Regions from separate parts of the Rhizobium etli CFN 42 genome, predicted to be linked through region 2. Evidence: predicted binding sites of a transcription regulator. Region 2 holds the regulator's gene; each other region holds the start of a gene.
The links. The regulator LexA, encoded in region 2, represses DNA repair genes until DNA is damaged. The targets are predictions, from matches to a motif close to TGTTCNNNNTGTGTTCNG.

Region 1: dnaE (DNA polymerase III subunit alpha) is a predicted target of LexA. The motif match lies at 1,282-1,299, and genes of this name have one in related genera.
Region 3: RHE_RS15180 (putative DNA modification/repair radical SAM protein) is a predicted target of LexA. The motif match lies at 1,125-1,142, and genes of this name have one in related genera.
Region 4: RHE_RS34395 (ImuA family protein) is a predicted target of LexA. The motif match lies at 1,128-1,145, and genes of this name have one in related genera.

The regions. Positions count from the first base shown of each region.
Region 1 covers NC_007761.1:1,706,804-1,709,002, reverse strand. Annotated here, with positions in the region: gene dnaE (DNA polymerase III subunit alpha) at 1-1,044, opposite strand, end outside; gene RHE_RS08315 (DUF5680 domain-containing protein) at 1,559-2,023, shown strand; gene RHE_RS08310 (ABC transporter ATP-binding protein) at 2,034-2,199, opposite strand, start outside.
Region 2 covers NC_007761.1:2,011,174-2,013,372, reverse strand. Annotated here, with positions in the region: gene RHE_RS09850 (VOC family protein) at 1-471, opposite strand, end outside; gene lexA (transcriptional repressor LexA) at 668-1,387, shown strand; gene RHE_RS09840 (ComEC/Rec2 family competence protein) at 1,368-2,199, opposite strand, start outside.
Region 3 covers NC_007761.1:3,107,042-3,109,240, forward strand. Annotated here, with positions in the region: gene RHE_RS15180 (putative DNA modification/repair radical SAM protein) at 1-1,119, opposite strand, end outside; gene greA (transcription elongation factor GreA) at 1,372-1,848, shown strand; gene RHE_RS15190 (glycosyltransferase family 4 protein) at 1,876-2,199, shown strand, end outside.
Region 4 covers NC_007761.1:4,329,790-4,331,988, reverse strand. Annotated here, with positions in the region: gene RHE_RS20895 (HpcH/HpaI aldolase/citrate lyase family protein) at 1-337, shown strand, start outside; gene RHE_RS20890 (DUF1737 domain-containing protein) at 337-543, shown strand; gene RHE_RS20885 (metallopeptidase family protein) at 566-1,003, opposite strand; gene RHE_RS34395 (ImuA family protein) at 1,167-2,111, shown strand; gene RHE_RS20875 (Y-family DNA polymerase) at 2,023-2,199, shown strand, end outside.

The sequences.
Region 1 (2,199 bases), 300 kb from region 2:
ATAATCCTTTTCCTCGTAGCCCGGCGACATGCCTAGCGTGGCAAGCCGCATGTCCAGCCCTTCGACCGCCTGGCGACGCAATTCGCCCGCCTCGGCGCGCTCGGCCTCCTCGGCATCATCAGTCGCACCGGTGAAGCGCGGCAGGATCGGCTTTCGCGTCTTCAGCACGAAGGAGCAGCGCTTGGCAATCTCGATCGTGTTCTCAAGCGCTTCCGGCAGGTCGGCGAAGAGCCTGGCCATCTCGGCGCGGCTCTTCAGGTAGTGATCAGGCGTCAGGCGAAAGCGGCTGTCGTCGGAGACGATGGCGTTATGCGCAACCGCCATCAGCGCATCATGGGCGTCGTAATCGTCGCGGGTGGGAAAGAAGGCCTCGTTTGTGGCGACGAGCGGCAGGTCATGCGTGTAAGCAAGCCTGACGATCTTCTGCTCATGCCGCTTGTCGTAGGTGCCGTGCCGCTGCAGCTCGACATAGAGTCTGTCGCCGAAGAGACGCTTCAGCGTGAGCAGCCGGGCTTCCGCCTGGGCGGGGTGACCTTCCCTGACAGCTGCGTCGACCGGCCCGGTCAGCGCGCCGGTCAAGGCGATCAGCCCTTCCGTACCTGCCTCTTCCAGCCAGGAAGCTCTGATATGAACGGCCTGATTGCTGTCGCCGCCGAGATAGGCGCGGCTAACGAGATCGACCAGCCTTTCGTAACCGGCCTCCGTCGCGGCAAGAAGAACGATCGACGGCAACTTGATCAGGGCCTGCTGACCGCCGCGCTTTTCGCTTTCCAATCCGTCTTCCATGTCGATGGAGACTTGGCAGCCGATGATCGGCTGCAGGCCCTCGTCCATTGCCTTCTGCGAGAATTCAAGGGCGACAAACAGGTTGTTGGTATCGGTAATGGCGATTGCCGGCTGATTGTCGCCGGTCGCCTTGTAGAGGATCTTCTTCAGCGGCAGCGCGCCCTCAAGAAGCGAATAGGCGGAATGGACCCTCAGGTGGATGAAGCCCGGCGTGCCGCCGGTCGCCTCACCCGTTGAACCCTTTTCCGTCTCCGCCATGATATGCCTTCCCAATCAGCCGAAATGAATCGGATACATTGTCGGCATTGAGGGCGATGATGTCCAGAAGAAGACCCGCGTACGAACCGCATGATTGCCATGCGATCCCCTGAAAACTTTAGATCGCGATGACGATCAGCGAGAAGCTGGCAACGAACATTGCGATGGAGGTGAATGCTGCGATATCACGGATCATGTCAGTCATCTGGCTCTCCTTTACTCGTTATGTTTTCAATTTGTTCCATGTTTGTTCCTATGTCAACGGGAATCTTTTCCTTTGCGCTTGCATTTGAAAAATGCCGGTTCCGGGCTGCGAATCGAATGCAGCTTCAGCGCTGGCTTTGAACATGCTCGGCGCCACCGGCTCGACATCGCTTGCCGAACGGATCCGTACAGCGCATTCAATGTCTTGCGACTGCCCCAAGGCGATCGAGCGATGCTCGCTCTTTTGTTCTTCTTATGTTCTCGCAATTCTGTTATATCCGTATCAGATGAGGCAGGGAGGAAGATGATAATGCTCGACACCGCGATGCTGAACGACTTCATCGTAGAGGCGAAAGCCGCAACCTATGTCGGCGGCGGCGTGCCTCGCCCACCCTGCCGACTAGGTGCCCATGATATCGGTTACGAACGCGGCCATTGGCGTTATCTCGACAGCTATTTCGGCGGCACCGATTTCGCCGGACAGGAAGTGGTCTGGTTTGTCCGCGAACCCGTCTGGGCGATGAATTATTTCGGCTGTGTCGTCGCGCCTGATCTCATCGACGGCAGTGCCGCCGGAACGGTGATCACGGCGGCGCTGTCGGCAATGTATCGCGAAGGCCGATTTCTTGGCGGAATGGAATTCGATCATTCGTTGGGCCGCTATATCGACCGCAGCGAAGGCGGCTGCGACCGATTCAATGGCCATGAATGCATCATGGTCGGCGGCCGGAAGGCCTATGCGCTCGACTACCGCGGCGGGCTTGTCACCCCGTAATCGCCTTAGACTAAAACTCTACGACCTTGCCATCGGAGATCGTGACGCGCCGATCCATGCGGCCGGCGAGTTCATGGTTGTGAGTGGCGATGAGGGCCGCAAGGCCGGACTGGCGCACCAGCGCCTCCAGCGCGTCGAAGACGTAGCTTGCCGTTTCCGGATCGAGATTGCCGGTC
Region 2 (2,199 bases):
AAAGAGAAAGAAGTCGGGAGCGCGCAGATCGCCTGAAAAGGCCAGTTTGAAGCTGCCGACGCTTTCCGAACCGTCGGGCATCCGCAGCGGCCGGCTGAACTGCAACATCTCGCCGGCACTCGCTCCGTTGCCGACGAATCGCCGATGATCCAGGCCGGCATCCTCGGTGAGAAAGGCCAGCGCCGAAAGTCCCTCCTCGCCGCAGCGGAAGCGGAAGGCGCGATTGCGGGCGATGAAGACGTTGCCCTGGCGGGCCGCTGCCTCGCTCTCCTCGACGCTCGCCACACCAAGCGGCTCGATATACGTCTTGTCTGCGAAGAAGACGCAGGCATTCTCCGTTCCGAAGGGATGACGCGCATCGGCGGCGACGGTGAAGCCGAGTTTGCCGAGCCTTTCGCGCGCCAGCTCGATATCGACGACCGGAAGTACCACGTGATCCAGCGGATGCGGCTTAGCGGAATGTGCGATCATGATATCCCTCCTGACACGCCAAGAGATGTGCGACAGCACTCCCCTCAATGCAAGACGTGTGTGCCAATCCGGCCAATGAAAATAAGAATCTCGACGAGTTGGCGCGAAGTTTTACGGAAATTTAGCTACTTGCGGAACACATATGGAACAGATAGTGTCTGTTCTGGATTTGTTTCAATCACGGGGTCTGACGTCGATGCTCACGCGCAAACAACAGGAGCTTCTCCTTTTCATCCATGAGCGCATGAAAGAATCCGGCGTTCCTCCTTCTTTCGACGAAATGAAGGACGCCCTGGATCTAGCCTCGAAATCCGGAATCCACCGGCTGATCACGGCGCTGGAGGAACGCGGCTTCATTCGCCGCCTACCGAACCGCGCCCGGGCGCTCGAGGTGATCAAGCTTCCGGAGGCCTATAATCCCAGCCTTCAACCGCGTCGCGGTTTTTCGCCGAGCGTCATCGAGGGCAGCCTTGGCAAGCCCCAGCCGGTCGCCGCCCCCGCTGCGCCAAAGCCGGTCGCCGACAATGGCAACTCCATCTCCGTGCCGGTCATGGGACGTATCGCCGCCGGCGTTCCGATCTCGGCGATCCAGAACAACACGCACGACATCGTCGTTCCCGCAGATATGCTTGGCTCCGGTGAGCACTATGCGCTGGAGGTCAAGGGCGATTCGATGATCGACGCAGGCATCTTCGACGGCGACACCGTGATCATCCGCAACGGCAGCACCGCCAGTCCCGGCGATATCGTCGTTGCCCTCGTCGATGACGAGGAAGCAACGCTGAAGCGTTTCCGCCGCAAGGGTGCCTCGATCGCGCTCGAGGCCGCCAATCCGGCCTACGAGACCCGCATTTTCGGGCCCGACCGCGTCAAGGTGCAGGGTAAGCTCGTCGGCCTCATCCGCCGCTATCACTGACGCTGGACGGGCCGGAATCGATGAAACGGTCGTTGCGCCAATCATAGGCGCGATGGCGCTTCCATGGTCGCGACAAAGCATCGAAGGCGGTGGTGACCTCCAGGCCACTGTCGGCGAAACGCAATTCGAGCGAACCGGTCCTGCGCAGCGTCTCGCCGGTAAACAGCGCCGCACCCGAGCGGCAGCTGGCGAAGCGCAGGCGCACCGACGTCACGACGATATCGCCGGCATCGCAGGCCGGGCCGAGATAGGCGGCATTCTCGATGACGGTGACGACGTGACCATTTGCAAGCCTCGCTGTGCACCAGGCTTTCTTTACGCAGGAAAAACGCTCCGCCTCACCCTCCGCTGCGGCCGTCCGGATGGCGATCCTCGCTTCGTTCTGCTGCTCGCGGGAAAGCCTGAGGCGCCTGTCTTTTTCCTCCGGGACTGCAGGACCATCCAACATTTTCGGCGGATGGTGCGTCGGCAGAACCAGCGCTCTCTGCCACTGGCTGAAGATGAAGTCCGATGGCCTTTCACGGTTGGAGGCGAGCGCGGCCGTGGCGACGACTGCGACGAGAGCGCCATCTTCCGAAATCACCAGATGGGGTGGCCGGGATGCCGGTAGAACCAAGACGGTAACCGTCGAGACGGCGATAAGGGCGGTCCCCACGTGGCGCAGGCGCGTCCGCAGTAGGCTCATCAGCAGGAAACCTGCCACGGCCACCGAGAAGTACCAGCCGGGCAAACGACCGATGTCGATATTCCCGCCCCAGCCGGATATCGTCTTTGCCACCGCGATCACCAGATCGAGGCCGAATCCGACCACC
Region 3 (2,199 bases), 1.1 Mb from region 2:
GATCGAAACGCCGAGCCGCGAGAGATCGTCCAGCCGCAGGCGGCGAAAGCGGCGCGCCGAAACGATCGCCTTGACGGACTTGGTGCCGAGACCGGGCACACGCAACAAACGCTCACGCTCGGCCTTGTTGATATCGACGGGAAATTCACCCCGATTGGCAAGCGCCCAGGCAAGTTTGGGGTCGAGGTTCAGATCGAGCATGCCGCCTGCCTGGTCGGCGGTAATCTCATCGATGCCGAAGCCGTAGAACCGATACAGCCAGTCGGCCTGGTAGAGCCGGTGTTCGCGCATCAGCGGCGGCTTGATCAGCGGCAGGTTTTTCGACGAATCCGGGATCGGACTGAAGGCGGAATAATAGACGCGCTTGAGGCCGTAGCTGCTGTAAAGCCGGCCGCTGGTTGCCAGAATGGTCGCGTCACTCGCGCCGTCGGCGCCGACGATCATCTGCGTGCTCTGGCCAGCCGGGACAAAACGCTGGCGTTTCTTGCTTTTCAGCGTCGGCTCGCCGGCGGCCTCAATCTTCAGCCTGAGATCAGCCATCGATCGGCGGATATTGGCAGGCTTCTTTTCCGGTGCGAAACGGCTGATGCCGATGTCCGTCGGCAGCTCGATATTGAGCGACAGCCGGTCGGCATAAAGCCCCGCCTCCTCGATCAGCCGCGGCGATGCCTCGGGGATCGATTTCAGGTGGATATAACCGCGGAAAGCATGCGTCACCCGCAGTTCGCGTACGATGCGGACCATCTCCTCCATGGTGTAGTCGGACGAACGGATGATGCCGGACGAAAGAAAGAGACCTTCGATATAATTGCGACGATAGAATTCCAACGTCAGCCAGATCACCTCCTCCGGCGTAAAGCGCGCCCGTTCGACATTGCTCGACGAGCGATTGATGCAATAGGCGCAGTCGTAGATGCAGAAATTCGTCAGCAGGATTTTCAGGAGCGAAATGCATCGACCATCCGGCGCATAGGCATGGCAGATGCCGGATCCCTCGGTCGAACCGAGCCCGCCGCTTGTGCTCGAATCGCGTTTCACCGTGCCGCTGGAGGCGCAGGAAGCGTCATATTTCGCGGCATCGGACAGGATGGCCAAGCGTTCGGCAAGCGACTTCTTCATTCCTATGTTCACTATATGTTCTAATATACGAAGTCAATCCAGCTCCATCCCACCACTGCCCGATTTTCTGGCGCATCACCTGATATCGCGGAGGTTACATTGCCTTTTTGCGAATTTTCTGGAAATCGGCCTTGGCGATCTGCTATAAGCACTTAACTAGGATTGTGGCACGGTTCCGAAGCTCCCCTTCGGGACCTGTTTTCTTTTGTGTTTGCGCCTGACGTGCCGATACAAGGAGTGAAGGACAGAAAAATGGTTGAAAAGGTACCGATGACACAGGGTGGTTTCGTCAAGCTGCAGGAAGAACTGCGCTGGCGCCAGCAGGAGGAGCGCCCCCGAATCATCGAGGCGATCGCCGAAGCCCGTGCCCATGGCGACCTTTCTGAGAACGCCGAATATCACGCCGCCAAGGAAGCCCAGAGCCACAATGAAGGCCGCATCACCGAGCTGGAAGACCTGACGGCGCGCGCCGAGGTCATCGATCTAACCAAGATGTCGGGCGACAAGATCAAATTCGGCGCCAAGGTGAAGCTCGTCGACGAGGACACCGAGGAAGAAAAGACCTACCAGATCGTCGGAGACCAGGAAGCCGACGTCAAAGCCGGCCGCATCTCCATCTCCTCCCCAATCGCCCGTGCGCTGATCGGCAAGGAAGTCGGCGATTCCATCGAGGTCAACGCGCCCGGCGGCTCGAAGGCCTACGAAATCCTCCAGGTTTCCTGGGGCTGATCGGCCGCCACAGACGAGACCCCTCCCTTGCCTGATATGCGTGACGTCGAGATCATCGCGCCTAATTTCAAGCGCCGGCTCTCCGGCGTCACCTCGACCATCGTCCAGCTCATTCCGTGCCAGCTCCGGCTCGGCATCGGAATCGCAACTCTCGGCCCCGGTCTGCCGGAAAGCCTGCCGAAACTGAGATGGTCACAGCTCCCTGGTCTGTGGCGCAGGCCGGCGCGCCGGCGCCAGCGCGTCTGGCACGCCCGGCGCAACAATGAGATGGCCGTCGGCATCCTCCTTCGCCATCTCCTGCGCATGCCGCTGAAGCTGCTGTTCACCTCGGCCGCACAACGCCGCCACACC
Region 4 (2,199 bases), 2.1 Mb from region 2:
GGTCAAGGCCTATGGACTCGATGCGCTCGACAGCGTCTTCAACGATTTCCGCGATGGCGAAGGCTTCGAGGCGGAATGCGGACAGGGTCGCGCCATGGGCTTTGCCGGCAAGATGCTGATCCATCCCACGCAGATTGCGGCCGCCAACCGGCATTTCGGTCCGAGCGCGGAGGAGATTGCCGAAGCGCAGGCAATCATATCAGCCTTTGCCGATCCGGCTGCCAGGGGCCTCAACGTCATTAATGCGAACGGGCGGATGATCGAGCGGCTGCATCTTGTCCAGGCCGAAGCTCTGGTTCATAAAGCTCGCCTGATTTCTGCAAGAAAGCCCGCCTGATGAAACTCTATCGCTTCCTGACCGGCCCCGACGACGCTTCCTTTTGCCACAAGGTCACTGCCGCCCTGAACAAGGGCTGGTCGCTGGAGGGTTCGCCGACCTATGCCTTCAATGCCGCAACCGGCGCGATGCAGTGCGGCCAGGCCGTCGTCAAGACCGTCGAAGGCAAGGATTACGATCCGGAGATGAAACTCTCCGAGCAGTAAGACTTAATTCCAGGATAGACGTCTAACGCTCCGCGGCTTCTTCGGCGCTGGCCTCGATCCGCTCCATATCATCGTCGCTCAGCCCGAAATGGTGGCCGATCTCGTGGATCAGGACATGGGTGATTATATCGCCCAGCGTCTCGTCATTCTCCGCCCAGTAATCGAGAATGGGGCGCCGGTAGAGGCGGATGCGGTTCGGCATTTCGCCGGTTTCCACGGTAAAACGTTCGGAAATGCCCCTGCCCTCGAAAAGGCCGAGCAGATCGAAAGGGGTTTCGAGCGCCATGTCCTCGAAAACATCGTCATCGGGGAAATCCTCGATCTCGATCGTGAGATTGGTCGTCAGCTGACGGAATTCATCGGGCAGATGGCTATAGGCCTCCATGGCCAGCGACTCGAAAGTGCTGATCGTCGGCGCATGGCGGTCCCGCCAATCATCGCTCTGGTCTATGCGGGCCATGAATGTTCCTTCCTTTGCGGGCCCATATAGAACCTTTATCGCCGATTTTCGAGTGCGGAATCAAAGGCAGGAATAAATTCATAGAAAATGGTGGTTGACTCTTCTTTCTCTCTCTGGAATCCATAAGAACATAACAGGAACAAGACGGATCGGAGTAAACGCCATGGCGCAGAACGCCCTGGCGCGCGAGCGGCTTTTTGCGCTCCGCGAAACCATTGCCAAGCTGGAAGGAAAGCCCGCGCCGGCGCTTGCGGCGGCGGAGCAGGAAGCCTTGGCGGAAGGACGCAAGACACGCCAGCAGCGCAGTCTTCCACTCCTGCAGTTTGGAGTGGAGTTTGTCGATCGGGCGCTGGAAGGCGGCCTGCCTCTCGATGCGATTACCGAATTCCGATCCGCGCTGTCGCGCGATGCCGGCGCGGCAAGCGGACTGGCGATGGCGGTTGCAGCGCGGCTGCAGAAGCAGGAATCAGGTGCCGGCAAGCTTTTGCCGTTGCTCTGGATCGGCGATACGGTCGGCACGCTGGAGGCCGGCCGTCCCTATGCTCCCGGGCTTCGGAATTTCGGGTTGTGTCCGGAGCGATTTCTCCATGCCTCGCCGCGCAAGCTGGACGAAGCGCTCTGGCTGGCGGAGGCGGCGGTGGAAAGCGCTGCTTTCTCGGCCGTCATCTTCGAAGTGCGGGGCAACCCTGCGCATTTCGGTCTGACCGAAAGCCGCAGGCTCAGTCTCAGGGCGCATGCTGCCCGCCGTCCGCTCTTTCTTCTGCGGCAGGCAGGAGCGGAGGAGGCCAGCAGTGCGGCCTTGCGCCTGCATGTCGAACCGGCACCGTCTGGTCTGCGGCCGTTGCCGGATGGATCTAAGCTTGCCGGCAGTATCGGCAATCCGGTTTTCCGTCTCACGCTGGAGAAGAGTCGTAATTCGGCCCCGCTCTCCTTTCTCCTGGAGTGGAATCCTCATGAACGCGAATTTTTCCCTGTCGCCGAACCAAACCTCGTTCGTCCTCCAGGCGAACAGTCAGCGCATGCTGGCGCTCAGCTTCCCGCATCTGCCAACCGACCGTATCGCCCGCAGGCGATGGGGGGCCTCCTGGCGTTCGAAAGGGCGTCCTGAGGCACCATCCATCGTCTGTTCGGGCAAACTCAACAACGCCATGCGGCTGACGGCACTGGACGAATTGGCCGAGCGGCTGGGGTTGAAG